DNA from 3 places in the Arthrobacter sp. 001422645 genome. Region 2 is predicted to be linked to each of the others. Evidence: predicted binding sites of a transcription regulator. Region 2 holds the regulator's gene; each other region holds the start of a gene.
The links. The regulator Rex, encoded in region 2, represses fermentation and respiration genes when NADH is low (regulators of the CRP and FNR family bind a similar motif). The targets are predictions, from matches to a motif close to CTTGTGAANNNNTTCACAAG.

Region 1: AC6EUH_RS09180 (queuosine precursor transporter) is a predicted target of Rex. The motif match lies at 6,306-6,325, and genes of this name have one in related genera.
Region 3: AC6EUH_RS14650 (glyceraldehyde-3-phosphate dehydrogenase) is a predicted target of Rex. The motif match lies at 4,811-4,830, and genes of this name have one in related genera.

What each region holds. Positions count from the first base shown of each region.
Region 1 is NZ_JCBANT010000007.1:23,228-33,113, reverse strand. It holds gene AC6EUH_RS09220 (RidA family protein) at 1-71, shown strand, start outside; gene AC6EUH_RS09215 (RraA family protein) at 68-730, shown strand; gene AC6EUH_RS09210 (NUDIX hydrolase family protein) at 774-1,313, shown strand; gene AC6EUH_RS09205 (DUF6707 family protein) at 1,408-2,475, shown strand; gene AC6EUH_RS09200 (SRPBCC family protein) at 2,524-3,249, shown strand; gene tgt (tRNA guanosine(34) transglycosylase Tgt) at 3,283-4,581, shown strand; gene AC6EUH_RS09190 (hypothetical protein) at 4,670-5,026, shown strand; gene AC6EUH_RS09185 (putative endonuclease domain-containing protein) at 5,079-5,369, shown strand; gene AC6EUH_RS09180 (queuosine precursor transporter) at 5,429-6,124, opposite strand; gene AC6EUH_RS09175 (ABC transporter ATP-binding protein) at 6,358-7,206, shown strand; gene AC6EUH_RS09170 (ABC transporter permease) at 7,206-7,988, shown strand; gene AC6EUH_RS09165 (MFS transporter) at 8,155-9,567, opposite strand; gene AC6EUH_RS09160 (hydroxymethylpyrimidine/phosphomethylpyrimidine kinase) at 9,710-9,886, shown strand, end outside.
Region 2 is NZ_JCBANT010000001.1:618,209-628,094, forward strand. It holds gene resB (cytochrome c biogenesis protein ResB) at 1-559, opposite strand, end outside; gene AC6EUH_RS02880 (cytochrome c biogenesis CcdA family protein) at 796-1,551, opposite strand; gene AC6EUH_RS02885 (TlpA family protein disulfide reductase) at 1,565-2,185, opposite strand; gene AC6EUH_RS02890 (histidine phosphatase family protein) at 2,188-2,853, opposite strand; gene AC6EUH_RS02895 (YceI family protein) at 3,060-3,608, shown strand; gene AC6EUH_RS02900 (hypothetical protein) at 3,847-4,551, shown strand; gene AC6EUH_RS02905 (hypothetical protein) at 4,764-5,579, shown strand; gene AC6EUH_RS02910 (redox-sensing transcriptional repressor Rex) at 5,686-6,381, opposite strand; gene AC6EUH_RS02915 (glutaredoxin family protein) at 6,472-6,732, opposite strand; gene AC6EUH_RS02920 (HAD family hydrolase) at 6,854-7,672, shown strand; gene AC6EUH_RS02925 (30S ribosomal protein bS22) at 7,901-7,999, opposite strand; gene AC6EUH_RS02930 (helix-turn-helix domain-containing protein) at 8,201-8,413, opposite strand; gene AC6EUH_RS02935 (3-deoxy-7-phosphoheptulonate synthase) at 8,603-9,715, opposite strand.
Region 3 is NZ_JCBANT010000015.1:17,089-26,974, reverse strand. It holds gene ppk2 (polyphosphate kinase 2) at 1-656, opposite strand, end outside; gene AC6EUH_RS14665 (1-phosphofructokinase family hexose kinase) at 947-1,903, shown strand; gene AC6EUH_RS14660 (HNH endonuclease family protein) at 1,905-2,708, opposite strand; gene AC6EUH_RS14655 (hypothetical protein) at 2,808-3,017, opposite strand; gene AC6EUH_RS14650 (glyceraldehyde-3-phosphate dehydrogenase) at 3,102-4,598, opposite strand; RNA gene rnpB (RNase P RNA component class A) at 4,882-5,275, opposite strand; gene AC6EUH_RS14640 (SPFH domain-containing protein) at 5,387-6,235, shown strand; gene AC6EUH_RS14635 (alpha/beta hydrolase) at 6,262-7,137, shown strand; gene AC6EUH_RS14630 (YaaA family protein) at 7,224-7,988, shown strand; gene AC6EUH_RS14625 (zinc ribbon domain-containing protein) at 8,049-8,786, opposite strand; gene AC6EUH_RS14620 (Nif3-like dinuclear metal center hexameric protein) at 8,910-9,827, opposite strand.

The sequences.
Region 1 (9,886 bases), on a different contig from region 2:
TGTGGGGGGTGGCGCTGGAAATCGACTGCGTCGCCGTGGTTGCCGGCGCGACCGCCCCGGTGAACCAGTGAGCGGCGGGAACGCCGTGCGCGCCCGGCTCACCGAGCGGCTCGGCGAGGGGCCGGATGGGGGCCTCAGGGAAGGCCTCGCCGCCGTCAGCTACCCCACGATCGGGCACTTCCTGGAGGACGGGTTCGTGGATCCGGCCATCCGGTCGCTGCTCGACGGCGTCAAGGTGGCGGGCCCGGCGGTCACGGTGCGCATCGCGGACTGTGACGCGTACGCCATGAACCGGGCCCTGCTGGAGCTGTACCCGGGGGCGGTGCTGGTGGTGGACATGTCCGGTGACCACCGGCACGCCCCCGTGGGCGCGGTCACCGCGGCAGCGGCCACAGCGCAAGGCGCCGCCGGCGTCGTCGTCGAAGGCGTGGCCACCGACATCCTGGAACTTCGGGCCACCGGCCTGCCGGTTTTCGCCCGCGGTACCTCGTGCCTGACCACCAAACGGGTCCGCAGCGGCGGCTCCGCCGTGAACGTGCCGGTGCAGTGCGGAGGCATCCGCGTCCGGCCCGGCGACTGGGTGCTGGGGGACGACAACGGCGTGATGGTCCTGTCCCCGGAGGCGGCGGCCGAGGTCCTGGGGCGGGCCCTGGCTTCCGACGCCGCCGAACCGGCGCTGCTGGCACGGATCGCCGCCGGGGAACCCCTGGAATCGGTGCTCGCCACCTAACGACGGCGCAGGGTTCGGGTCAGGGATGGGGTAGAACTTAACCATGAACGTTCGCACTCCTGACCCGAACCCCGGCTGGCTCTCCGACGATGACTTGTTCGAGGCCCGCGGCCGGTTGCCCATGGTCTACGTCGAGGCCGTCCCGGTCCGGCTGGATCCGCTCGGGTTTGTGAACGAGGTCGGCACGCTCCTGCAGGCCGACGAGGACGGCAACATGATCCGCTCGCTGGTTTCCGGCCGGGTGCTGTACCGGGAGACCATCCGCGCCGCCCTGTTGCGCCACATGGAGAAGGACCTGGGCCCGCTCGCGTTCCCGCAGCTGCCCATCAGCCCGGTGCCGTTCACGGTGGCCGAGTACTTCCCGTCCCCGTCCCACACGGGCTTCACCGACGACCGCCAGCACGCGGTCGCGCTGGCGTACATCATCCCGGTCACCGGCGAATGCTCCCCGCGCCAGGACGCGCTGGAACTGACGTGGATGACGCCGCAGGAAGTTATGAGCTCGGACGTCCAGCTCGAATTCAGCGGTGGCCGCGGCGCCTTGATCCGGCAGGCCCTGGCCTTCGCCGGCGTCGGGAACTGACCGCAGCCGGCTGCGGCAACTGCCCCTCCGCTGGCAGCCCGCGGGTGCCTTTGTAGACTGTTGGGCGGACCGCAAAAGAATTTAAGGACTCCAGATGACCCACCCCCCGGCCGCCCCGAACTACATCGAACAGCAGGCTGGATCTCTGCAGAGCGGCGATCATCTGCTCCTGCCCGACGGCAACCGCTCCGCCGAAATTCAGCGCGTGGACGTCGAAACCGACGATTTCGGTACCCCCGCCATGGTCCTGGCGACCCTCACCGGCGGCGGCGGTCTCAGGATTGCGGCAGCGTCCACCGTCCTGATTCTGGAGGCGGCTGCCGAGGTCGTGGAAACCCCGTCCGACGACGATGGCTCGCCGTTGCAGCTCGTCGAACCGGCCCCGGAGGATGACAGCGTCGACGTCGATAGCGTCCACGCCGTCGCCGGCGCTCAGGACAAGAGTGGCGCTCAGGACAAGGGCGGGGAGAACGACGGCGACGCTGCCGCCGTCGTCGTTCCTCCCCTGCCGCCCGCTCCGCCCGTGGTGAGCGGCCCCAGCGACGAGGACCTGGCCCTGATCCCTGCCCCGGCGGGCACACCCGAGGCCGTGGTGGAGGCGGCGGCCGGGGCGCACCCGAAGTCGGTGGGGGTGCTGCTGCTCAGCGAGCGCCTGGCGAAGGGCATCAACACGAAGTCCGGCAGCTGCCTCAAGGACCTCAGCGACCTCGCGCAGGAGCTGTTCATCATCCTCAAGGACCCCGAAAACGCCCTCGCCGTCGCCGATCTGCTCAATGTGCTGCCCTTCGACGGCAACCGCGGCCGCTGGTCGTCGGTGGAGGCCTCCCTGGCACTGTCCAGCTACATCTGCCGCCAGCTTGGCCAGGAAGAACGCGCCGCCGTCTACGAGAAGTTCCTCCGCGCCCCGGAAGCCATGGAGACGGACCCGTTCAAAGCCCGGATTAACGCCAAGGTCCGCCAGCGCTCTCTCAACGAACCGAACCTGTACGACAAGGAAATCTTCCGCTCGATGGACAACTCGAATCCGGATGCGGAACGAGAGTGGCGGCTCCTGCGGCTCGAGGCACTCCTGTTCCTGCGCGCCCACGGCGGATCGGAGACCATCGGCGCCCCGGAGCTGGACCGCCGGATCGGCAACGAACTCGAGTCTGTCCGCTCCTAAGGCGTTTGGCCCCTACCCCCTCACGGGCGGCCGTTGTAGATTCACCCCGTGACGAACAATCTGAGCGTTGTGATCAACTCCGACGCGCAGCAGGTTTGGACAATGCTGCGCGAACCCGCCAAGGTAGCCCAGTGGCACGGCTGGGAGGCCGACGACCAGGCGGCCGAGATCAATGAAATCTACTTCAGCCCCAATGTCATCGAAGGCGCCGACCACACCTCCCTGGTGGTCGACGGCGGGGACGTGTTCACCCTGAAACCGGTTCCGACCGGCACGGAAGTCAGCGTCACGCGGGCCGCCGTGGACCACAATTCAGAGTGGGCCGCCTGGGACGAGGACATCACCCAGGGCTGGCTGACGTTCATCCAGCAGCTCCGTTTTGCCCTCGAACGGCATCCGCACGGCAAACGCCGGACCTTCTTCTTCTCGGTCCCCGGGAATGAGGGGTCCGCCATCGAAAAGCTGGGACTGTCGGATGTTCCCAAGCCCGGCGAACCGTATTCGCTCACCCTGGCGACGGGCGAGGAAGTCTCCGGCAGGGTCTGGTTCCGCAGCAACCACCAGGTGGGGCTCACGGTCCACCACTACGCCGAGCACGGCGAGGGCCTGGTGATCGTGGCGGACCAGCCGGCCATCAAGGACATCCGGCCCGAGGGCGGGTCCTTGGTCATCGTCTCCACCTATGACCTCGGGGCGCACCAGCTGGAGTCCGTCCGCAGCTACTGGGACAAGTGGCGGGCTGAGAACTACCCCACATCCGAACCGCTGCACTAAGGGTTGGCTGCTGTTAGCTGGCACACTTGAACGGTGCCAGCCAATCCTGAATCACCCGTGTCGCCGCTCCTGCCGGCCCAGCAGTCCGAGTTTTCCTTCCGCGTGGGCAAACGCCTGAGCGAAAGTTGCTCACCGTCGGAGGCGCAAATTTCGGCCAACGGCGGGGAATTCCTCGGCCGCACCGGCACCATCACCACCCCTCACGGCGAGATCCAGACCCCGGCGTTCATCGCCGTCGGCACCAAGGCAACCGTCAAGTCGGTGCTCCCGGAGTCCGTGGCCGAGCTGGGCGCCCAGGCCGTGCTGGCCAACGCCTACCACCTGTACCTGCAGCCCGGCGCCGACATCCTGGATGAGGCCGGCGGGCTGGGCGCGTTCATGAACTGGCGCGGGCCCACGTTCACCGACTCCGGCGGGTTCCAGGTGATGAGCCTCGGCTCGGGGTTCAAGAAGGTCATCGACATGAAGTCGGTGGACAATTCAGGGCCCGATGACGCCGTCGCCCCCGGCAAGGAGCGGCTGGCCCATGTGGATGAGGAAGGCGTGTGGTTCAAGAGCCACCTCAACGGCGACCGGCACCGCTTCAGCCCCGAAATCTCCATGAACGTCCAGCACCAGATCGGCGCGGACATCATGTTCGCCTTCGATGAGCTCACCACGCTGCAAAATTCCCGCGGCTACCAGGAGGAGTCCCTGGAGCGGACCCGCCGCTGGGCCGAGCGTTGCATCACCGAACATTTCCGGCTCACTGCCGAGCGGACGGGCAAGCCCTACCAGGCCCTGTTCGGGGTCATCCAGGGCGCGCAGTACGAGGACCTGCGCCGGAAGGCCTGCCGGGACCTGGGCGCGATGAACTTTGACGGCTTCGGCATCGGCGGCGCCCTGGAGAAGGAGAACCTCGGCACGATCGTGCGCTGGTGCAACGAGGAACTGCCGGAGAACAAACCCCGGCACCTGCTCGGCATCTCCGAACCGGACGATATTTTCACCGCGATCGAGAACGGCGCGGACACCTTCGACTGCGTCTCCCCCACCCGGGTGGCCCGGAACTCGGCGTTCTACCACCCCACCGGCCGGTACAACCTCTCCGGTGCCATGTACAAGCGGGACTTCGGCCCGTTGCAGGAAGGCTGCGACTGCTACGCCTGCCTGAACTATTCGCGGGCCTACATCCACCACCTGTTCAAGGCCAAGGAAATGGTTTCCGCCACGCTGATCTCGATCCACAACGAGCGCTTTGTGGTGAAAATGGTCGACGACGCCCGTCTCGCCATCGAGGCCGGCAACTTCTTCGAGTTCAAGGCCGAGACCCTGCGGAACTACTACTCCTAGGCTCCGGGTCGCCGCCGATTCGACGGTTCCCTGCGCCCACGACGTCGGGAAACGTCGAGCAGGCGGGCACCCGTCGGAGCTCGTCCGCTTGCGCCGCGGCACTTACGCCCGCGCAGAATGGTGGCGGGGGCTGAACTCCACCGTCCGACGGCGGCAACTGGTCTTCGCCCATGCGCTCGGGACGCTAAGGACGTCGCCGGGGCGCTTTGTCTACAGCCACGTCTCGGGCGCCAGCCTGCATGACCTCCAGCTGTGGAAAGTCGATGACCGCGTGCACCTGACCCAGGAAACATCCCCCTCCGGGATCTCGCCGCCCGGATGGGCGCTGACCTTGGCCTCGTCCGGGCCCGGTGCGCCGATCTCGCAGGCCGCAATGGAGTGGTCGCCTTGCGGCGGGCCCTCGAACTGGCTGACCCCCGCTCCGAGTCTGCTGGCGAAAGCCTGACAAGGGAACTGCTGCACAGGCTCAGGATGACGCCTACCCAGAGGTGCAGTACGTGGTCCGGACTCCGCTCGGGGAGCATCGGCTGGACTTTGCCTGGCCGGAGCGAAAAGTTGCCCTTGAATTCGACGGGAACACCAAGTACTTCGACTACCGTCCCACCGGCGACGTACTGTTCGCCGAGCGGCGCCGCGAGAAAGCCCTGATGGAACAGGGCTGGACTTTCATCCGGATCGAGTGGAGGGACTTGTTCAACGAAGTGGAGTTCAAGTACCGGGTGTTACGGGCGTTGAGCCGCGGCACGGCCGCCGACAGCCCGCCGTTTCGACGGTTCCGCAGCGGCTAGACGGTTCGCGGCGTCGTGTGGGCACCGAACCGTCGAAACGGTGGAGGAACGAGGAACCCTTACGCCCCGTAGCTCGGTTCGCGCTTCTTGATCCAGCCGATCGCGCCCGCCGTGACCGGGACGAAGAGGAACTCCACAAGGGTCTTGTAGAGGAAGCCCACGGCGACGTAGTTCACGAAAGTGCCGACGTCGGTAATCCCGATAACGGAAGCCGCGATGCTGCAGAAAATCAGGGTGTCCACGAACTCCCCGGCCACCGAGGAGCCCATGATGCGCGCCCACAGGGACTTCTCCCCCGTGCGCGCTTTCATCTTCACGAGGATCCAGGCGTTGATGGTCTGTCCGGCCAGGAACGCCAGCAGCGAGGCGAGCACGATCTGCGGGACCGGGCCCAAGGCGCCTTCCAGCGCGGCCTGCTTGGCGGTGCCGAAATCGTCGTCGAAGCCCGGCAGCGCGATGATGACCCAGTAGCAGAGCGACGCGAAGACGGAGAGCGCGAAGGTGGTGAAAATGGCCTTGCGCGCCACCTTGAAGCCATAGACCTCGCTGATGACGTCGCCCAGGATGTAGGCCAGCGGGAAGAGGAAGAAGCCGCCGTCGGTGATGATCGGGCCGATCGCGACGCCCTTCGATGCCCCGATGTTGGACAGGATCAGCACCACGGCCATAACGGCGAGCATGATGCCGAAGTACGGGGAGCCGATGGAAGCGAACTTCGGCGGGGCTGCTGCCGGGATGGTCTTGGCGGAAGTCATGGGTGTTCCATTCGTAGTGGTTCGCTCGGCGCCCGGATCCTCATGGAGGACAACACGGCGGCCGGCTGTATTAGCACTGGATGGCTCCTGGCGGGCTGGCCGCGGGAACCGCCTTCCATTCTCTCACCCCGCGCCAGCATACGAACCGGCCGCCGCAAGAACCGGAACCTGTGCTGGGCCCGCTGTGAATACTTGCACTGTGAACGCTCCGGACGTGGTGGCAGGATGGGGCCATGGAGGAGACCCATCCTGCCACCGCAGTTTCCACGCGCGCCCTCGTCAAGCGGTACCGCGACGTCACCGCCGTCGACTCGCTCAACCTCGATGTCCGCCGCGGCGAAATTTACGGATTCCTTGGCAGGAACGGGGCGGGAAAGACAACCACTATCCGCATGCTGCTCGGCCTGATCCGACCGAGCGGCGGGGAAGTAACCGTACTCGGCCGGCGCATCATCCCAGGGGAGACGAGCGTGTTCTCGCGCGTCGGATTCCTTGTCGAGACGGCCACCGCCTACCCCAATCTCACCGTGCGCGAAAACCTCGACATTCAGCGCCGCCTCACCGGCTCACCGCCGGGGTCGGTCGAGGACTCAATCACGCTGCTCCGCCTCGGCCCGTGCGCCGGGCGGCGCGCCGGGCAGCTCTCGCTCGGCAACAAGCAACGCCTCTCGCTCGCCCGCGCGCTGCTGCACTCCCCCGAACTGCTGGTGCTCGACGAGCCCGCCAACGGCCTCGACCCGGCCGGCATCGTCGAGATCCGCGAACTCCTCCGCTCACTCGCCGACAAACGCGGCGTCACCGTCTTTATGTCGAGCCACATCCTTGCCGAGGTCGCCCATCTTGCCGACCGTATCGGCATCATCCACAACGGGCGTCTCATCGAGGAGTCGTCGCGCGACGACCTCGCCGCGAAGGCACGCTCCTTCGCGGCCGACGCCTACACCCCGGAGGAACGCGAGCAGGCGCTGCTGACGCTGGACCTGGAGCGTTACTTCCTCGCGCGCACTGGCGATGCAGCCACGGGCGAGGCAGCCGCGGGCGCTGCAGCCACGGGCACTGCAGCCAAGGGTTCCGTGGCCTGATGTTCGGTCAGGTTCTCGCCACCGAGTTCACGAAGCTCCACCGCGCCAAGGCGACCTGGGCCACCCTGGCCGTGCTCGCGATGATGCCGCTCGGCATAGCGCTGTTCATGTGGATCGTGCGCGAGCCAGGGCGGGCGGCCCAGCTGGGGCTTGTGGGCACCAAAGCGAGCCTCGCTGGCCTCGAGGCGACGTGGCCCGAATACTTCTACATGCTCACCCTGGTCTTTGGCATTGGTGGGATGCTCCTGCTGGCGTTCATCGTGGCCTACTTGTTCGGCCGGGAGTACGGTGATGCCACCGCCAAGAACATGCTCGCGCTGCCCGTGGCCCGTCACTGGTTCGCCGTCGCCAAGCTGGGGGTCGCGGCTGTGTGGTGGATGGCACTCATTGTCCTCGTCCTCCTCGAGGCGATGGCGATCGGATTTGCGATGGGGCTGCCGGGGTTCTCTGCGGAGCTGGCCGCTGCCGGCCTGGCCAACGTGCTGCTCGCTGCGTCGATATCCTTCCTGCTCGCTCCCGTGGTTGCCTGGATTGCCGTGTTGAGCCGCGGTGAGGTGGCCCCCATCGCCTTCTCCCTCGTGATGCTCGCCTTGGGGAACCTGTTCGGCAGAACCGGCTGGGCGGAGTGGTTCCCCTACTCGATCGTCCCGCTGCTGATCGGAATGGTGGCGGACCCGGTCGATACGCTCACGGCGGGCAGCTACGTGGTGCTGGCGGGGACGTTCACGGCAGGCACCATCGCGACGATCCTGCAGCTGCGGTTCGCGGACAACGCCCAGTAGGCCCGGCCGGACGGCTGCAAACCCGGCCGAACGGCCGCCAGCGGCAGCGCCCGCGTCACCAGCGCCCGCCTCAACAACGACGGCGGGCCGCCAGCTCCCGGAACGTACGTTCCGTAGCCGGCAACCCGCCGTCGTAAGCGTGCCCTTTAGCGAGCGGCCGGTGGCCCTACCGGCGCGAGGCGTCGACGAGGTCCTTGTCGTCGTCCAGGCGACCGTCGCCCGGGGAAACCGGGGCAGCCGCGTGCTCCCAGGCGTGGCCCTGTTCGTGGTCCAGGTGCGTGGACTTCTTGTTTTTCAGCGCGAAGATGTAGACCAGCAGCGAGAGGCCGATGGCCACGGTGACGTAGGTGAAGAACAGGTCCACCTGGCCGGCTTTCTGCAGCGCGGCGCCAATCAGCGGAACCGTGCCGCCGAACAGCGAGTTGGCAATGGCGTACCCCAGGCCCACGCCGAGCGCCCGGATGGAGGCCGGGAACAGCTCGGCCTTCACGAGGGCGTTGATCGAGGTGTAGCCACCGACGATCAGCAGGCCGCCCAACATCAGCAGGAACGCCGTGAACGGGTCCTTGGTCCCGGCCAGGGTGGACAGCAGCGGCCACGTGAACAGCAGGCCGGTGATACCGAACCAGAGCAGCAGCGGCTTCCGGCCAACCTTGTCGGAGATGAGCCCGTAGACCGGCTGGAGCAGCATAAAGATGAACAGTGCCCAGAAGTTGATCACCGACGTGTCTGTCTTGGCGATGCCGGACGTATCGTTCATGAACTTCAGGATGAAGTTGGTGTACGTGTAGAACGCCACGGTGCCGCCGAGGGTCACGCCGATGCAGATCAGCAGGGGCTTCCAGTACTGGGTGAAGAGCAGCTTCATGGTGCCCGGCTGGGCAACGCCTGCAACGGCAGGAACCTTCGCGGCCTCGACTTGCTCCTCGGACACGGTTTCTTCCATCGAGCGCCGCAGCCACAGGACAACGAGCGCCGCAACGCCGCCGATTGCGAACGGGATGCGCCACCCCCACTCGGTCAGCGCTGATTTGTCCATGGTGTTCTGCAGGATGACCAGCACCAGCAGCGCCATCATCTGTCCGCCAATGAGCGTGACGTACTGGAAACTGGAGAAGAATCCGCGGCGCTTGGAGGTAGCGGCCTCGGACATGTAGGTGGCGCTGGTGCCGTATTCGCCGCCGACGGAGAAGCCCTGGATCAGGCGCACAAAGATCAGCAGGATCAGCGCCCAGACGCCGACCTGCTGGGTGGTCGGCAGGATCGCGATGGCGAAGGAACCGGCCGACATCAGCGTCACGCTGAGCGTCAGTGCGGCTTTGCGGCCCTTGCGGTCGGCGTAGCGGCCGAAGAACCAGGCGCCGATCGGGCGCATGAGGAACGACGTCGAGAAGACGGCCATCGCCTCAAGGCCCGCCTGGAGCTCGTCCTCGGAATTGAAGAAGTGCGACTGGAAATACGCCGCGAAGACTGTGTAGACGTAGAGGTCGTACCACTCCACGAGGTTGCCGGCAGAGCCTTTGAGAATATTGCTTACGGCTCGTCTCGTCTGCGCCGATTCGGACAGCTGGGTGCTCATCAATGAACCTTCCTGGATCCGGCGCCGCAAGAAAGCAACACCGTCCGCCACCTTATTAGCGGTGATCCGGAACACTTGGGTTTTGTTCATATTGGTCATGCGCACAATGCGGGCGGTTTTCCGGTGATGGCAGGATGGGACCATGACTTCCACCGCCTTCGACTCCGCCGCCCTGGCGGCCCCCGCCCACGACGACGCCGCGGCCGCTCCCGCCGTCGCCCTGACCATCGCCGGCTCCGAAGCGACCGGCGGCGCCGGCGCGCAGGCCGATCTGAAGACCTTCCAGGAACTTGGCGTGTTCGGCATTGCCAACCTGACC
Region 2 (9,886 bases):
GCCCGCCGATTGCGACGGACACCAGCACGCCGATCAGCGAGGTGTGGAAGACCAGGTTGCCGACTTCGCGCAGGAAACCGCGTTCCGCGCCCGCCGATGGCCGGGCGCCGTCGCGATCGCGGACGTCGACGCGGTAGCCGCGCTTCTTCAGGAGTGCGGCCGCGTCCTCAATAGCCTCCGACGCCGGGATCCCGGCTTTGGCGGGGATCATGAGCGTGCCGTATTCGGGCAGCCGGGACAGCCGCGCAGGCGTCCGCGGGGGCTGGGACCGCATTGCCTTGTAGTGCGCGATGGCGCGCGGGACCACGCAGCCGATCAGCGAGATAAAGAGCAGGATGTAGATCGCCGAGAACCACGCCGAGGAGTACACATCGTAGAGCTGGAGCGAGTCGAGGATCTTGCCGTAATCCGGGTTGTCCTTGATGTACTGCGTGACGATCGACGGGTTGGCGGGCCGCTGCGGAAAGAGCGAGCCGGGGACCGCAGCGACGGCCAGCATGAGCAGCAGGAACAGCGCGGTGCGCATGCTGGTCAGCTGGGTCCAGGCCCAGCGGAGCATGCCCACCGGGCCAAGCGTGGGCAGGACAGCCTCAGCCTTTGCGGCCGCGACTGGACTGCTGCCGGATTTCACACCGGCTCCGCCGGACGTGCCGCCAGGCTTGGTGACGCCGGACGTGACGTCCGGCTTCGTGCCGTCGGGCTGGGAGCCGTCCCGCTGCGTGCAGTCAGGCTGGGGGCCGGCGCGCTTCGTGCCGTCGGCTGGGAGATTCTTCTCTTCGTTCACTCGCTCGCTCATCAGATCGGCAATTTCACATCGGTTTGGAACCAGTACTGCAACTCGGAAACCCAGGTCCCCCACACGCCGGTGGCCATCAGCAGGCCCAGCCCCACCAGGATTCCGCCGCCAATGCGCTGGATGGCGAGCCGGTGCTTGCGGAAGAAGGACATCACGCCGATGCCGCGGCGCACGGCCAGGGCAATCAGCAGGAAGGGGATGCCCAGGCCCAGGCTGTACACAAACGCCAGGAAGGCCCCCTTGGTCGCCGACGATCCGCCGGAGAGGCTCAGCAGCTGGACCGCGGAATAGGTCGGGCCGATGCAGGGCGCCCAGCCCAGGCCGAAGGTGATGCCCAGCAGCGGCGCACCCCACAGCCCCGCCGGCGGCTTGGACTGGATCTTGGCGTCGCGCTGGAGCCAGCCGAAGCCGCCCATGAACACGACGCCCATGATGATCACGAGCAGGCCCAGGACCTGCGTGATCCAGGCGTTCTGCGAGCCGGTGATCAGGGTCCCCAGCTGCCCGAACGCCCCACCCAGCAAGACAAAGATCACGGAGAAGCCCAGGACAAACAGCCCGATGCCGGCCAGCATGCGGCCGCGCTTCTGCTTCTGGAGGTCGACGCCGGTCAGTCCCGTGACGTAGCCCAGGTACCCCGGCACGAGGGGCAGCACGCAGGGCGACAGGAAGGAGACGAACCCGGCGAGCAGCGCCACCGGGATGGCAAGCACTAGCGATCCGCTCAGGATGGCTTCGGCGAAGGGGCTGTTCACGGTGGCCGGCCCGCTACTCGGCCACGGCAGCGGCGATAAGTGACTTCAGGGTGCCCTTTTGGATCTCGCCGAGGACGCGGGACGCCACCCGGCCCTGCTTGTCCAGGACGAGCGTGGTAGGCACCGCTCCCGGGGGGACCAGGCCTGATACGGCCAGCAGCACGGCGCCGTCCTTGTCGTTGAAGCTCGGGTAGGTCAGGTTGAAGGTTTTGTCGAACGCTTCCGCCGTGGCCTTTTCGTCGCGAAGGTTGACGCCGAAGAACTTCACGCCCTGGTTATTGAAATCCTGGTGCAGGGCCTCCAGTGTGGGCGCCTCCACCCGGCAGGGCGCGCAGGCCGCGAACCAGAAGTTGAGCACCGTCACCTGGCCCTGGAAGGCCTCAGCAGTAACAGCAGTGCCGTCAAAGAGCGTGCCTTGGATGGCGATGGGGCTCTTGCGGTCCGCGACGGCGAATTCCGTCACCGAGCCGTCGCCGGCCACATAGTTCTTGTTGTCTCCGGCCTTGGCCTGCTGGGCCAGCGCGTCCTCCTGGGCGCAACCGGAGAGGCCCAGTACGACGGCGAGGGCCGCACCGCCCGCCGTCAGGACGCTGCGGCGGGACAAGGGTGACGCGCTGGCATTGTTTCCGGCCATGCTCAGGCTCCGGGGGTGCTGGACGCACCGGGGAGAAGGGCGGCAGCAGGCTCGCTGTACTCGACACGCAGGAGGTTCCCGGCGTCGTCGAACACCAGGGACGTGACCGAAGTGAGCGTGCATTCGCGCTTGCGCGGATCATGCCACAGGGGTTTGCCCTCGGCACTGAGCCGGGTGGCCCAAATGGGCAGCTGGTGGCTGACGAGGATGGCTTCAGCACCCTCGCCGCCGAGTTCGATGGCCCGCAGGCGGGCGTCCTGCACCGCGGACATAACGCGGGCGGCCTGGTCCTTGTAGGCCTCGCCCCAGGAGGGCCGGAACGGGTTGCGCAACATGGGCCAGTGCTTCGGCTTGAGGATCTCCGCCTTGTCGACGTGGAGCCCTTCGAAGTAGTTAGCTGCCTCGATGATCCGGGCCTCGGTGGCGATCTGGAGGTTGAGCGTTTCGGAGATGGGCTGCGCCGTCTCCTGCGCGCGCGTCAGCGGCGAGGCCGCGAGGTGGACGATATTCGCTCCCTGCGCGGACCGCTCCCTGAAGTGCTCGGCAAGCGTCCGGGCCATCTCCCTGCCAAGCTCGGACAGGTGGAATTCCGGCAGCCTGCCGTACAGGACGCCATCGGGATTGTAGACCTCGCCGTGGCGGAGCAAATGAACAGTGGCTTGGGGCATGTGTACCAGTTTCTCAAAGATGTCGGGCGATTCGAAATCTTCTACATGAAGTAGAACTGAGGCGTTTTGAAAAATGTTCCCCGCAGTTGGAATAAAAGATGCAAATGCATGTTTATACTGGGTGAAGCAGTTAGTTGAGACTTCAACAAATGATGCTTCAACTAACGATCAGACCAAGCGCAGCACCCGACTCAAGGAGAAACACCATGGCACTTCCCGCAAACGTCACCACCGGCACCTGGACCCTCGACAACTCGCACAGCGAGATTGCCTTCACCGTCCGCCACGCGGGCATCAGCAAGGTCCGCGGCCAGTTCAAGGACGCAGAGGCCACTCTGGACCTCGCCGAAAACGTGGCCGACTCAAAGGTCAACGCCACCATCAAGACCGCGAGCTTCGACTCCGGCGACGTCAACCGCGACGGCCACGTCCGCGGCGAGGACTTCTTCGACGTCGAGCAGTTCCCGGAAATCTCTTTCGTCTCCAACACCATCGTCCCCAAGGGTGACGCCTACGAACTCCAGGGCGAGCTCACCATCAAGGGTGTTACCCGCCCGGTGGCCCTCGAGACCGAGTTCAACGGCGTTGCAGTCGACCCGTTCGGCATGACCCGCGCCGGCCTGTCCGCCGAGACCACGATCAGCCGCAAGGACTTCGGCCTGACCTGGAACGCAGTCCTCGAAGCCGGCGGCGTGCTGGTCAGCGACAAGGTTGCCGTCAACCTGGAACTGGCCTTCATCGCCCCCGCGGCCTAGTCCGCACCACATGGCTGGCCGGTCCCCGCGACCGGGCCACCCTGGGGCTTTCAGCCTCCGGCACCCCGTTTCGTCCTTGCGACGGAGCGGGGTGCCGCGTTTATCCCGGACTGCGGCCGCCGAGGCCGAGGGCCGTTTGAGCAGTACGCGGCGGCCCGTTTCTGATCCGCTCCGACATGCTCCGCAACACACCCAGATTCCCTAGATACCGCCAGATTCGCGGTCTACAGTGAGACCCATGAGCAACCCCAATGAGGTACCCCCGCCGCAGCCGCCGGGTGCCCGGCCCCCGCAGCCGGGCACCGTCCCGCCCGCTGGCGCCGAGCCGCCTCGGGTCACGCCGGCTCCGCCGGAGGGCAACCAGCCGCCGCAGCAGGGTTACCAGGCTCCGGGCTACCAGCCGCGGGATTACCAGCCGCCACTTGGGGATCAAGCGCCGGGCCGCCCGGCTGGGGGCTTCCGCTTTGAACTGCCGACGGACCGGCCGCGGAACTTCAACGACGCCATGCCGCGCGAAGGTTTCTCCGGCATGTTTACGGTGACGTGGCTGCCGACCGAGCTCAAGGTCGCCTATTGGATCTGGCTCATCGGCGGACTGCTGGGCTTGCTCGGCGGCGTCATCGGCCTCTTCGGGTCCTTCGTGCTCCTGGCAGTGGCTCCTGGTCTAGGGTTCGTGGTGCTCCTCCTGGTGCTCCTGGCACTCGCCCTCGCCGCGGCGCAGGTGATCCTTGCCATGAAAATGAAGGAAGGGCACGAATGGGCCCGCTTCGCTCTCACGATGGTCGCCGGCATCTCCTTGCTGTTGGCCATCCTCAACGCGAGTGCGGCCGACGGCCGGGGCGGCGGCAGCTGGCCGGGCTTCGTCATCAGCCTCGTGGCGACCGTGCTGATGTGGCTGCCCAACTCGCAGGCATGGTTCGCCTCGCTGCGAGGGCGCAGTTGAACCATCCCTGATTACCGTCCGAGCCCTGCCGCGGCGGCCTCCCCCTGCCCGTGGACGCACCCCGCGGCGCCCGCCTGACGCGCGGTGAGAATACCTCTCCGGAATGATCCGCCCTGACGCCGGTGCGCGGTACGGTGGACGTAACCATGCTGGGGGCAGGGCAGGAAGCTGTTTCCGGTATCCGAACCAGTCCGCCATGCAAAGGAACGCCCATGAGCATCCCGCCAGTCCCGCCGTCGAACCCGGACGCCCCCGAGCCCGGCGACCAGCAGGCCCCCCGCTACGGCCAGAACCAGCCGCAGCCCGGTCAGCAGCCGCCGTCCGCCCCGCAGTACGGACAGACGCCGCCCTCGGCACCGCAGTATGGTCAGGCGCCGTCCGCGCCACCGTATGGTCAGTCCGCGCCGCAGTACGGTCAGAACGCACCGCAGATTCCCCAGTACGGCCAGAACCAGCCGCAGTACAACCAGCCGCAGCCCGGTCAGCAAGGGTATGGACAGCAAGGGTATGGACAGCCCGAGTACGGCAAGTCCCCCTATGCCCAGTACCCCTCCCAGCAGCCGCAGGCCACGTCCGGCATGCCCCAGCTCGTCAACACGGCCTTTTGGCTCATCGTCGCGTCCGGCGTGGTATGGATCCTCTCCCTGCTGATGGCCCTCGGCACCCTGGACTCCCCCGATATGCGGAACATGTTCGAAGAGCAGATGTCCGCAAGCGGCGCGGACGTCAGCTTTGAGGACATCCGGGGCGTCCTCGTTGGCAGCATCCTCGTGTTCGCCTTGATCAGTGCGGGGCTCTACGCCCTGGTCGCCCTGAACGTGCGCAAAGGCAAGAACTGGGCACGGATCCTCGGCACAGTCTTCGCGGCCTTGTCGATCTTCAGCATTTTCCCGCTGAGCCTCGGCACGCTGGCCGTTCTCCTCGGGATCGCCGGCATTGTGCTGTTGTACCTGCCGGCAGCGTCGCCGTACTTCAGTAAGCAGCAGCCGTTTGCCAACCCGTACGGGCAGCCGGGCGGCCCGTACTAGGCACCAGCACTAACGAAGCACCAGCACTAGGCAGGGAAACCCGGCCGCCGCATCCGGCGGCCAGGTGCCAGCGCTGAGGGCGCGGGAGCCGGACGGCTGACTGAAACTAGTCAGCATCCTCCGGGTCCTGCGCCCTTTGTGCGTGGTAGGCAAGGATCTGGAGTTCGGTGGCCATATCCACCTTGCGCAGGTTCACGCCGGGCGGCACCTGCAACATCACCGGCGCAAAGCTGAGAATACTGCGCACACCGGCGGCAATCACACGATCGCAGACGTCCTGGGCCACGGCGGCCGGCAGGGCCAAGACCACCATGTTGGCGCCGGTCCGTTGCAGCACCGGCTCCAGATCCGCGGCGTCACTGACACGCAGCCAGCCCACCTCGCTGCCCACCACCAACTGGTCGGCATCGAAAATCGCAACGATATCGAACCCGCGGGACTCGAACCCGCCATACCGGGCCAGGGCCTTGCCGAGGTTGCCGGCACCGACGATCGCGACCTTCCAGTCGTGCGTCAGGCCGAGCGCCGCGGCGATGTGCCGGTTGAGGTACTGCACTTCGTAGCCGACGCCGCGGGTCCCGTAGGAGCCGACATAGGAAAGGTCCTTGCGGAGTGTGGAGGAGCTGACGCCTGAGGCCTCGGCCAGGGATTCGGAGGACACCCTGTCCACGCCCTCCGAAAGCAGGGTGGTGAGGGCACGCAGATAGATGGTCAGCCGGGCCACGGCTGCGGGCGGAATCTGCTTGGAGGCAGTCCCTGCTCCCCCGGGCAGCGCCTCAGGGGATGAATCGAGCGAAGTCACTATCTGCTCCATTGAGTCGCGTTGTGACTTCCACTCTAGAGCCCCCGCGGTTCAGCGAACAAAGCAGTCTGTCCAACCGCTCCCGGCGCGTCAGGCCTGCCGGTCCAGCACCCGCCGCAGTGTCCGCTCCAGCCGGACTTCATCGATCTTCCAGAAGTCCCGCTGGACACCGTCCACCAGCACCACCGGGATCTCCTCCGCAAAGCGCTCCCGCAGTTCGGCGTCGTCATCCACCGGCTGTTCCCGCCAACCGATTCCCAGGCTCTTTGTCACGCGGTCGACGGCGGCCCGCGCCGCCGAGCATAGGTGGCAGTCGGCTTTGGTGATGAGGACGACGTCGGGGTTCGGCATGGCTCCACGGTAGCCCGGCGGCCCGTCCCGCGTCGACGCGACCCGACACATCCGGCACATCCGGCACCACCGCCGCGGCAGGGCGGCGGGAACGGGCCCCGGCGTTGACTAGACTCGTGGCATGCCCGAAGAGAAGTACGCCGCTGTGGTCACTGAGCCTGTTGCAGCACCGCAGCACGGCGAAGCCGCGTTCTTCGACGTCGACAACACCCTGATGCGCGGCGCCAGCCTGTTCCATGTGGCCCGCAAGATGCACCAGCGCGGGGCGTTCACCATTCCCCAGGCGGCCGGCTTTGCCTGGAAGCAGCTGATGTTCGTGCTGCGCGGGGAAAACATGGATGACGTCCACGCGGTCCGCGACACCGCCCTGGGCTTGGCCTCCGGATTCACCGTTGAAGACATTGAGGCGCTCGGCGAAGAAGTCTACGACGAAATGATTGAATCCCGGATCTGGCCGGGGGCCAAGGCCCTCGCCGAACAGCACCTCCGGGTGGGCCGCAAAGTCTGGCTCGTGACGGCGACACCGATCGAGGTGGCCACGGTGATCTCCACCCGGCTGGGCCTCACGGGCGCCCTCGGCACGGTGGGCGAAATCCTGGACGGCTCCTACACCGGCCGGCTGGTCGGCGAGATCCTGCACGGCCCGGCCAAGGCGGTGGCCGTCAGCGCGATGGCCGAGACCGAGGGCCTGGACCTGGCCCGCTGCTGGGCCTACAGCGATTCCCACAATGACATTCCGCTGCTGAGCATGGTGGGGCACCCCGTGGCCATCAACCCCGATTCCCGGCTCCGCCGCCATGCCCGCGAGCATAACTGGCCGGTCTACGACTTCCGCTCCGGACGGCGCGCGGCCACCCTGGGGCTCAAGGCCGCCACTGTTGGAGGAGCCATCTACGGCCTCTGGCGGGGGTTCTCCCGCTTCCGCGGGCCCACCGTCTGACCCGCACCGCCGACCGACCCGCCCGTTTCCGCTACGCTTCCTGCCTCACGCTGCACTTTCGGACGGACGCTGCGTGGATCCGCGTAGCGTCAGTCCGAACCCGCGGCGCATCTCCGAACCCGGAGCGCCCGTCCGAATCCGCGGCGCATCTCCGAACCACGGGTGGGACGCCAAAGAAAATGCCCGCTGCCATAACGGCAACGGGCATTCACATGGTGTGAAGTATCTCTACTTCTTATTGCGACGCTGGTGGCGCGTCTTGCGAAGCAGCTTGCGGTGCTTCTTCTTGGCCATACGCTTGCGACGCTTCTTAATAACTGAACCCACGAAAGTTCCTTACCGGCTAGATGCAGTACCTGCCTGTTGGAAAGGGTCCGCGGTCTAAGCAGCAGACTGTACAACTGACAGGTTCTTACAATGACGTAAAACGTTCCTTAACAGGGTACCGCCTATCGGGGGCACACCACGACCGCTGACGCCTCATGGTCTCCTGCAGGCCCTATTCCGGCCGCAGAAGACGCGGAAGGGTCAAGCTGTTTCCGTGTGCCCGTCGACAACAGCACCTTTGAGGTACTGCTCGACGGCGGTTTCCGGCACCCGGTAGGAGCGCCCGAAACGGACTGCCGGCATCTCGCCGGAATGAACAAGCCGGTACACGGTCATTTTGGACACGCGCATCACATCCGCGACTTCGGCCACGGTCAAGAAGCGTGCGTTGGAGAAGTTAGCCTCCGAAGACATTTCCTTATTCCTTTACTCAAGCGAACGACAGCCCCATCTGAGTGACATGGCGGTGTGCCGATGCTGAGTCATCAAACAACCATGTACTAGATACTGTAGGGGCTGATGGTGCCCATGTGAAAGACTTGCGCCGCAATCCCAGGTGCCGGAAACGGAAATTCCGCGGCTCCGCCCTGCCGGCACGACTTCCTAGGCCCGCGTCCGGCGGATGCGCGCGGACGCCGCAAGCTGCGTCAGTACCGAGGCCGTGACGTCCCAGTCCATGCAGGCGTCTGTCACGCTCTGGCCGTAGACCAGCGCGTCCGCTCCGGCGGCGTGCTCGTCGACGTCGAGGTTCTGGGCACCGCCCACGAGGAAGCTCTCCAGCATGACGCCGGCAATGGCCCCGGCCGAGGCACCTCCGTGCTCCAGCTGTGAGCCGATTTCGAGGGCGACTTCCGCCTGCCGGTGGTGGTTCTTGCCGCTGTTGGCGTGGCTCGCGTCAACAATGAGGCGCGGGTTGAGCTGCTTGGCCGCGAGCTTGGCGGTGGTGGCCTCGACATCGGCGGCGGAGTAGTTGGGCCCCTTTCGCCCGCCGCGGAGGATGATGTGGGTGTCCGGGTTCCCTGCGGTGGAGACCAGAGCCGCCCGGCCGTCGCCGTCGATGCCGAGGAACGCCTGCGCCGCCCCGGCGGCGCTGCACGCGTCGAGCGCGACCTGCAGGTCGCCGTCGGTCCCGTTCTTGAAGCCGATCGGCATGGACAGCCCGGACGCCAGCTGGCGGTGGATCTGGCTTTCGGTGGTGCGGGCGCCGATCGCGCCCCAGGAGACCAGGTCCGCCATGTACTGCGGGCTGATGGGTTCCAGGAACTCGGTCCCCGCCGGCAGGCCGAGCGCTGTGACCTGCTGCAGGAAGCGGCGCGCGGCGCGCAGCCCGGCGGCGATGTCGTGGCTGCCGTCGAGCCGGGGATCGTTGATGAGGCCCTTCCAGCCCACGGTGGTGCGGGGCTTCTCGAAGTATGCCCGCATCACGATCAGCAGGTCTTCCTTGTGCTGCTCGGCCTGGCTGACCAGCCGGCGGGCGTACTCCAGGCCGGCTTTCGGATCGTGGATGGAGCAGGGCCCCACAATGACGAGCAGGCGGTCATCGACCCCGTCCATGATGGCGCGCACCTCGTCCCGGCCCCGGGCGACGACGTCGGCCAGGCGGGTGTCCAGCGGCAGTTCCGCGACGACGTCCTGCGGGGTCGGCAGCGGGGTGAACTCGCTGACACGCAGGTTCGAGGTGGACTGCTGGGATTCGGGGGCTGCTTCGATGCTCATGTGCGGGGGTCCTGTTCCGGGGGTGCGGAGCGGGCCCAGATCAGAGCCCGCCGGGAAATGGCGAAGGGCAGAGAATGATCTCTGCCCTGTTGGCTCTGAAGGAAGGTTGGATGCGTGTCAGCTAGACGCGGGCCCCTCCAGAGCCAACGAAAAATACGCATACCAACGGTT
Region 3 (9,886 bases), on a different contig from region 2:
CTGGAGAGCAGGTGGGCGATCATGTTGATCCTGGCCCGGCGTTTGTCCTCCGCCTCGACCACGTACCAAGGCGATTCGGCGGTGTCTGTCTGCATGAACATGTCATCCTTGGCCCGGGAGTAGTCTTCCCAGCGGAGGATCGACTCCCGGTCCATCGGCGAGAGTTTCCACTGCCGCATCGGATCATCCAGCCGTGACTTGAAGCGCCGTTCCTGTTCCGCGTGGCTGATCGAGAACCAGTACTTGAACACGAGGATGCCGTCCTGGACCAGGAGGCGTTCAAAGACCGGGCACTGCGCCATAAAGCGTTTGTGTTCGGCGGGCGTGCAGAATCCCATCACGTGTTCGACGCCGGCCCGGTTGTACCAGGAACGGTCCATCAGGACGATCTCCCCCGCGGCGGGGAGGTGCGCCACGTAGCGCTGGAAATACCATTCGCCCCGCTGCCGCTCCGTCGGGGCCGGCAGTGCCACGATGCGGGCCACGCGCGGATTCAGGTACTGGGTGACCCGTTTGATGGCACTGCCCTTGCCTGCGGCGTCGCGCCCTTCGAAGATCACCAGCACCCGCGCGCCCGAGCTGCGGACCCATTCCTGGAGCGCGACGAGCTCGGCCTGGAGCCGGAAGAGCTCTTCCTCGTACACGCCGAGGGGCAGCCGCGCGGGCCTCGAGGACTTGCGGCCCGACCCGCCTTTCCGGGCTGCGTTTTTCTTGCCGGTGCCGTCCTTTTTCTTGCCAGCGCCGTCCTTGCCGGAGGCGGCCGTGTCGGAGCCGGCTGTGTCGGAGCCGTCTATGTTCTGTGCCATGGCGCCCGTCCCATTTCATCGCGGCGTGGCGGACCTTCTGCCGCTTTTCCTGCCGCGCCCATTCTCGCCGAGCGGTTGACTGCCCACAAGGGGACGGCGGACCCGGGACAGCCCCGGGCCTGTGCTCCTATGCTGGGGCCATGGAAGCCCCCGGACGGAGCATGATGCAGCCCATTCTCACGCTTACCGTCAATCCCGCGCTGGACGTAAGCACTGCAACGGAGCGCGTTACCAGCGGCCACAAACTGCGCTGCGGCGCCAGCCGCCTTGATCCGGGCGGCGGGGGCGTGAACGTGTCCCGGGTGGTGCAGCGCCTGGGCGGGCGGACACTGGCGGTCTACACCGCCGGCGGACCCACCGGAGAGGCTTACCGCCGCCTCATCGAGGCCGAACGCATCCCCACCCTGGCGGTGCCCATCCAAGGCAGTACGCGCGAGGACTTCACGGTGGACGAGACGACGACGGGCAAGCAGTTCCGCTTTGTGCTTCAGGGCCCCGAACTGAGTGAACCCGAGTGGCGGCTGTGCCTGGCGCTCGTGGCGGATTCGATTCCCGTGGGTGGGTACGTCGTGGCCAGCGGCAGCCTGCCGCCGGGGGTCCCGGATGATTTCTATGCCCAGGTGGCGCGGCTGGCGCGCCGGCATGAGGCCCGCTGCATTGTGGACGCCTCCGGCCCGGCGCTGGCCGAAGCCCTCGCTGAGGGGGTGTTCCTGGTGAAGCCGAGCCGGCGGGAGTTGGGGCTGCACTTTGGCACAACGCTGGAGAGCGGTGAGAGCCAGGTTGAGGCCGCCGCGGGGCTCGTCGCGGACGGGTCCGCGGAGCATGTCGCCCTGACCCTGGGTGCGGAAGGTGCCGTGCTGGCCTCGAAGTCCGGGATCCTTCGGCTGGCCGTGCCGGAGGTGGAGGTGCGAAGCACCGTCGGTGCGGGCGACAGCTTCCTGGCCGCCTTCGTCCTCCGCCTGGCGCAGGGCCGCACCCTCGCGGCGGCGCTCCGGGCCGCCGTCGCCGCCGGAAGCGCCACGGTGACGACGCAGGCCACCGAACTCTGCCACCGGGAGGATGTGGAGCGGCTGGAGGCGGGACTCGCCGCCGGGTAGTTTACTGAGTCTCGGGAACAACCGTCTGCTGCCCGGGGCAGGAGGCGAGGACCCTTTTCATGGCGTCCTTCTCCGCCGGAGTGACCCACAGACGGTAGGCGGCTTTGACGGAGATCTGCCGGGCGACATAGTGGCAGCGGAAGTTCTTGTTGGGCGGCAGCCAGGTGGCGGCGTCGGACGCGCTTTTGTCCTGGTTCGCGGGGCCGTCGACGGCGATCAGGTTCAGCGGATCGTTCGCCAGGTGCTCGCGTTGCGCGGGTGTGAGCTCCTGGGCGCCCTTTTGCCAGGCATCCCCCAGCGCCACGACGTGATCGATCTGGACTGCCTTGCTGCTCCCGGATCCCCGTCGGAAGGTGAGCTGGCGGCCGGTGTAGGGTTCCCGGAACGTGCCGCCGGCCACCCGGCACTGGGATTCCTCGGTGAATTCGGCGCCGGAAAGGTCCCGGCGGAGGATGTCGTTGCGGGTGTCGCAGCCGTTGCGGTCCACGTCCAGCCAGGCCTGTCCGTACGCGCTGCGGTCGTAATTGTCCTTGGCGGCCCGGCCTTTGACGGGAAGTGTGTCCAGCAGCGCCGCCGCGGGACCCCGCGTAACAGGGCGCACGGAAGGGACCGCGTCCATCCAGCCGGTTGCCAGGACGGGAGCTTCGCTGGGTCCTCCCGCCGGCGGCTCGACGGCGGCAAACTGCCCGACGGTGAAGAACCAGCCGAGTCCCGCGACGACGGCGAGTGCCGCAGCGGCAAGCAGGGCCCACGCCTGGCGGGACCGGCGTCGTTCCCTCCGGAACTCCGCCCAGGTGAGCGTCATGCCGGCTTCCGGGCGGGGTGAAGTCTCTTCACCCCCGAAGCCTAGGCCGCTCCCCCGGCGCCCCGGGGGTTGTCCACAGTGTGGAGGACGGGTGCCCTGTCAGTTCTCCCTGGTCACGCGTACCAGGTCTTCGTTGGCGAGGGCCATCAGCGATTCGAGCTGCTGGACCCGCGCCTCGTCGACGTCACCGGCCGCATACTTGGCGCGGGCGTCGTCGAGGAGCCGTTTGGCTTCCTTGGCGTTCGCGCGGGCGACGTCCAATGCGTGTTCCAGGGTGGTTTCGTGCTCCACTGCCGAGTTCTGTTCCATTGCACCATTGTGGTGCTCTTTCCCGGCCGATTCCAGAGGATCGGCCGGGAAAGGCAGAACGGCACAGAATTCAGGCGTGGGATCTCAGGCGTCGACCTCGACGGGCAGGCCGGCCGCTTCCAAGGTGGCGGCAGCGTCCTTGGCGGGGAATGACGGCGGGTTCACGCCGGCCATTTCCTCCATCACGCGGACCACCTGGCAGCTGTAGCCGAATTCGTTGTCGTACCAGACGTAGAGAACCAGGTTCTTGTCGTTGGAGATCGTGGCGAGGCCGTCGACGATGCCCGCGCGGCGCGAGCCGACAAAGTCGGTGGAGACCACTTCGGGAGAATCGATGTAGTCGATCTGCTTGCGGAGGTCCGAGTGCAGCGACATTTCCCGCAGGTAATCGTTGACTTCGTCCTTGGTGGTGCCGTTTTCCAGGCTCAGGTTCAGGATGGCCAGCGACACGTCGGGGGTGGGGACGCGGATGGAGCTGCCGGTGAGCTTGCCCAGCAGTTCGGGCAGCGCCTTGGCGACAGCCTTGGCGGCGCCGGTCTCGGTGATGACCATGTTCAGCGCGGCGGAGCGTCCGCGGCGGTCGCCCTTGTGGAAGTTGTCGATCAGGTTCTGGTCGTTCGTGAACGAGTGGACCGTCTCCACGTGGCCGTGCACCACGCCGTACCGGTCGTTGATGGCCTTCAGCACGGGGGTGATGGCGTTGGTGGTGCAGGAGGCCGCTGACACGATTGTGTCCGAGTCGGCGATGGTGCCGTGGTTGATGCCGTGAACGATGTTCTTCAGCTCGCCCTTGCCCGGCGCCGTGAGCAGGACCCGGGAGACGCCCTTGCTCTGCAGGTGCTGGGACAGGCCCTCGGCGTCGCGCCAGCGTCCCGTGTTGTCGACCACCAGGGCGTCGTGGATGCCGTAGGCGGTGTAGTCGACCGTGGCGGGGTTGTCCGAGTAGATGACCTGGATCTGGACACCGTTGGCGGTGATGGTGTCGTTTTCGAGGTCCACCTTGATGGTGCCTTCGAAGGAGCCGTGGACCGAGTCGCGTCGCAGGAGGCTGGCGCGCTTGGCGAGGTCGTTGTCCGAACCGCGGCGCACCACGATGGCGCGCAGGCGCAGGCCGTGGCCTCCGCCGGCCTTTTCGATCAGGAGGCGGGCCAGGAGCCGGCCGATGCGGCCGAAGCCGTAGAGGACGACGTCGGTGCTGGTGCGGTCATCGCCGCCGCGCTTGCCCACGACGTCGGCGAGTTCGGCACGGAGGAACTCGTCCAGGGTGGCGCCGTTGCCCTCGGCCCGGTACTTCTCGGTGAGGCGGGCAATGTCGATGGCTGCGGCGCCGAGCTCCAGCTTGGTCAGGGCATCCAGCAGCGGGGCGGTCTCTTCGAGGCGCAGTTCTTCCTTGCTCATCCGGCGCGCGAAGCGATGGGCCTTGAGGATGTTCATGGTGGACTTGTTGATCAGGCTGCGGCCGTGGATGGAGGTGACCACGTTGTTTTCCCGGTACAGCCGGCCGATCACCGGAATCATGGCCTCGGCGAGCGCCTCCCGGCCCATCCACGTATCAAGACAAGAATCTGACGTCTGGCTCACAGAAATACCTTCCTAGAATCCACCACATACGACGTCGTATGCGGAAGTCGGCGGCCGGAGGTTCTCCGGCACCTCGGCGCCGGGGATTCGGTCCACCCCGGGCGCCTGTCGAGCAAAGAAAAGCCACCGGCTGCGAACGCAGACCCGGCGGCAGAACTTCTACGTTCACCATCCATTCTACGGGCGGGCCGGCGGGGTCCGGTGCCCGGTGACGCGTGAAATGACTCACACGGGGCCAGACCGGGCAGGATCGGGGCGCGAGGCAGAGCCGCGGCGATGTGGGTGGATGGGTTGACCGATACGCCGGGTTCTGTGTTCCCGTGCCGTTACCAGCACAGGAGTAGCGGCCATCCATCTACGAACGCCGTTGCCGACGCCCTCCAGCAGCCTACCCGGACACTCGGGCGGGCAGCCCTCAAACGTGTCCTGTCTGGCCTTGCTCCGGGTGGGGTTTACCTAGCCTTCCCGGTCACCCGGGAAGCTGGTGGTCTCTTACACCACCGTTTCACCCTTACCTGCCCTGCGGCCCGTGCAAGCACACGCCGCATGCAGGCGGTCTGTTCTCTGTGGCACTGGCCTGCGGGTTACCCCGAGTGGGCGTTACCCACCACCCTGCCCTGCGGAGCCCGGACGTTCCTCGAGCCACTTCCGTGGCGCGCGGCCGCCTGGTCAACCCATCCGCCGTCCATTCTACGGTCTCCCCCGGCGGAGCCCTCCCACCAGCGTATTTTGGGGCCGCCGGTGGGAGAATTGGAGGAGTATTCCTGCTAGTCAAGGAAACGATTGAAGTGAACTGGACAGCCATCATCATCTGGGTCCTCGCCATCATCCTGGTGCTCATCCTCGCCAGGATGTCGATCAAAATTGTCCGTCAGTATGAACAAGGCGTCCTGTTCCGGCTGGGCCGGGTGGTCGCGGTCCGGATGCCCGGCCTGCGGTTTATCATCCCGGTGGTGGACCGGCTTCAGCTGGTGAGCCTGCGGATCGTGACAATGCCGATCCAGTCACAAGGGATCATCACCCAGGACAACGTCAGCGTCGACATCTCGGCAGTGGCGTATTACCGGGTGGTCGACGCCGTGAAGTCCGTCGTAGCGATCGAAGACGTCGCGGCGGCCATCAACCAGATCGCCCAGACCACCCTGCGGAAGGTGGTGGGCCGGCACAGCCTGGACCAGACGCTGTCCGAGACCGAGCGGATCAACAGCGACATCCGGGAAATTTTGGACGCCCTCACCCTGGAATGGGGCGTCGAAGTGACACTCGTTGAACTCAAGGACATCCAGCTCCCGGACAGTATGAAGCGGGCGATGGCCCGGCAGGCGGAGGCCGAGCGGGAGAAGCGGGCCAAGATCATCGCGGCCGAAGGAGAGGCGATCGCTGCCGTGGCGCTGGGCGCGGCATCAGACACGATGATGGCCCACCCCGTCGCCCTGCAGTTGCGGAATCTTCAGTCCCTCGTGGAGATCGGGGTCGACAAGAACTCAACGGTCGTCTTCCCCGCGCCCTTGATGAGCACCATCGCCGAACTGGCAGCATTTCTGGCACGCGAGGACCACGCGGCCAAGACAGGGATTGCGGGAACGCTGGCGACGCCACCGGCGGAGTCACCGGCGCCACCATTTAGGGCCGCGTAGCCCGCGGCCGGGCCTAGGATCGATGCATGGACCAGTCCGCCCTGACCCGGCGCAGGCTGCTTGAGCTGGCAGCTATTGGCTTTGGTGCGTCCGCGCTCACAGCGTGCACGGAAGGCCTCACACCGGTCGAGACATCCCTTCCCGCCGCTACCGCACCGACGGCCGCCGCCCCGCTGACCGTCCGGACCAGCGCCGGCTCCTTCGTCTCCGCCTACCGGCCCGGGGTCGCCACGCGCTGGTCCCTGGCCGCGCCCGATATGCCGCCCGGCAACGCTCAGCCCGAACTGCCCGTGGCGATCTTTCTGCACGGACTCGGCGGTGACCACTCCGTCCTGCTGGAGAGCCTGGCTGCCGACGAGGCCCTGCGGCGGCACCTCGACGCCGGCGGCGCGCCCTTCGCGATCGCGGCCGTGGACGGCGGGGACAACTGGTGGCATCCGCGCGCGAACGGCACCGACACCCAGTCAATGCTGGTGAAGGAATTTGCGCCGTTCCTCGGACGGCGGGGCTACGACCTCGGCAGGATCGGCCTCGTCGGCCTCTCGATGGGAGGTTTCGGGTCCCTCCTGCTCGCCTCCCAGGGCAGGCTGCCCGGGGTCCGGGCCGTCGCGGCCATGAGTCCGGCGGTCTGGAAAGCGTACGATCCTCGCTTGAACAACGCCTTCGACGGCCCGGCCGACTTCGCGGCACACGACGTGTTCGCGCTCCGCTCCGGCCTCGCGGCACTGCCCAAACGGATCGATTGCGGCACGGGAGACGACCTTGCCGCCACGGTTCGTGACTACCGTGCCGGTCTGCCGGGTGCCGTCGAGGGTGGTTTCCAGCCCGGCGGCCACGACGACACCTACTGGCGTTCCGTCCTGCCCGGCGTGTTGTCCTTCCTGGGCCGCAACCTCGGCTGACCCCGCGGCTTCCGGGCCGGCCAGTCCGAGCAGGCGCAGTGCCGGACGGCGGGCCGCCACCGGGATCGGACGGCTAAGATTGGCCAGTGCTGATTCTGCTGCCGCCCTCCGAAGGCAAGACCCCCGCGACGGCCGGCAACGCCGTCGACTGGACCTCCCTGAGCTTTCCCGAACTGAACACGTACCGGGCCAAGGTGCTGGACGGCCTCGGAACGGTTAGCGCCCACGAAGATGCCCTCGCGCTCCTGGGCGTGGGCGCCTCGCTGCGCGCCGACGTCGAACGCAACACGCGGCTGCACGCCGAGCCGGCCGCCCCGGCCCATCAGGTCTACTCCGGCGTGCTGTATGACGCGCTGGGCTATGACTCGCTGACGGCCGCGCAGAAGCGCAAGGCGGATGAATCAGTCATGGTCATTTCCGCGCTCTGGGGTGCCATCCGCTTCGGGGACAGCGTGCCTGCTTACCGGCTGTCGATGTCCACCGCACTGCCCGATGTCGGACGGCTGGCGTCGTTTTGGAAACCGCAGCTCACGGCGGCCCTCGCCGGGGTCGTGGACGGTGAACTGCTGGTGGACTGCCGTTCCAGCACCTACGCCGCGGCGTGGGCTCCCCCGCCCCAGCTGACAGTGGCCGTGAACGTCTTCACCGAGGTGGGCGGCGTGCGGAAGGTGGTCAGCCACTTCGCGAAGCACACCCGCGGCGAGCTCGCCCGGCACCTGCTGACCCGGCGGGGCAGGGCGCCGCGGACACCGGCGCAGCTGAGACAAGCTGCGGCCGAAAAGTGGACAGCAGAGCTGGTCGAGGGCACGGCCCGGAAGCCGCACGCCCTGAACATCATCCTGCCCAACTAGCTCGCAGCAGGGGCCGTTTTGAGCCCCCAAAACGGCCCCAACTGCCAGTCAGTCGGGTGGCTACGCCCACTCGGAGGAGCGGACCAGGATGCAGCCGGAGTCCGGGCAGAAGACGATGTCGTCCTCGGCCGCGGCCTTGATTTCGGCGAGGTCGCCCGGGCTGAGCTGCATGCCGGATCCCTCGGACGTGCCGTGGAACAGCCGCGCCGCACCGACGCCGCGCTTGGCCAGGGTCTTCTCGTAGACGGCGAGCATGCCCGCATCGAGGCCCTCGGCGAATTCGGCACGCTTGCCGCGCACCACCGTGGCCTCGGCGGCGACCTCGGCGAGCTGTTCGTCCAGCTCGGCGCGGATGGAGCCGAAGGAGCCCTGGATGTCGTCGACGATCTGTTGCTGGGCGGCCTGGCGCAGGCGCAGGGAATCGAGCCGTTCCAGGACCTCCAGCTCCACGTCTTCAAGGTCGGAGCGGCGCTTATTCAGGGACACGAGGTCGCGCTGCAGGGCCACGAGGTCCTTGGACAGGCCGGTGCCGCTGTTGAGCTTCGCCTCGTCGCGTTCGATCCGGGAGGCCACCTGCTCCACGTCCGCCTCGGCCCGCTTAAGCTCGAGTTCGGCATCGTGGACGGCCACCTTCGCGGAGCCGAGTTCGCCGTTGGCCACGCTGAGGGCTGCTTCAAGATCGGTGATCCGGGAGTCGCTTTCAAGGCTTCGGCGGCGGTTGGACAGGGATTTGAGCTTCGCATCAAGTCCCTGCAATTCGAGCAACTTCAACTGTTCCGCCGGTGCTGCCTTGGCCACTATTTACCTCCGCTTGTTCCCTGCCGGCCGGAGCCGGGCACCTAATCGGCGCTCCCTAGACTCTAGCGCCTAGCGTACTCCCCGGCCTCGCTACGCTCACCCGGGGCCCCTCGCACGCCAGGCCTAGCCCGGAGTCAGAATGAAGTCCCACGGATCGCTGTTGGTGCTGCTGACCCGGATCTCGACGTCATGGCCCTGGTCGCTCAGCACGTTACCCAGCGCCTCCGCCGCGGCCGGCAGCCACAGCCACTCGCTGGCGAAGTGCGAAACGTCGATCAGGTACGGCCTGTCATTGACGGCCGCCTCACGGGCTTCCGACGCCGGATGGTGCCGGAGATCGGCGGTCAGGTACACGTCGGCGTTGCTCGCCCGGACCTCGCCGAGGAGGGAATCGCCGGCGCCGCCGCACACCGCCACGCGGCGGACCAAGCCGTCCCGGTCCCCGGAGACACGCACTCCCCCGGCCACCGAGGGAAGGATCCCGAAGACGCGCGCGGCGAAGTCGCCCAGGGTCAGGACTTCCTCAAGGTCCCCGACGCGCCCGATGCCTTCCTCCGGCAGGCCGTTGGCCGCCGGGGTCAGCGGGGCCACGTTCTGCAGTCCCAGCGCATCGGCCAGGACATCCGAGACGCCGCCGACGGCTGAATCACCGTTGGTGTGCACCGTCAGCAGCCCGGTCCCCGACTCGATCAGGCGGTGCACGGCCCGGCCCTTGGCAGTGGTCGCCGCGACCGAGGTGACGCCCTTGAGCAGCAGAGGATGGTGGGTGATAAGAAGTTCGGCGCCAAATTCAATGGCTTCCTCGATCACCTCAAGGGTCGGATCGACGGCGAAGAGGATCCTGTTGACCGCGGCGGAGGGGTGGCCGGCCACGAGGCCCACCTCGTCCCAGTCCTCCGCGAGGGACTCCGGCCAGAGCTCTTCCACGGCCAGCAGGATCATGCCAAGGGTGGGCGCCCCGGGCGTTTCCCCGGATCCGTTGCCGGCAGCAGTGCTTCCGTCGGCAGGGCCGGCTGAAACGTCGGTGTTTTCAGGTTCCATACCCACATTTTTACCCTATCGGCCGGCCGGCCCCGCAGACGCCGGGAATCATCGGAGCC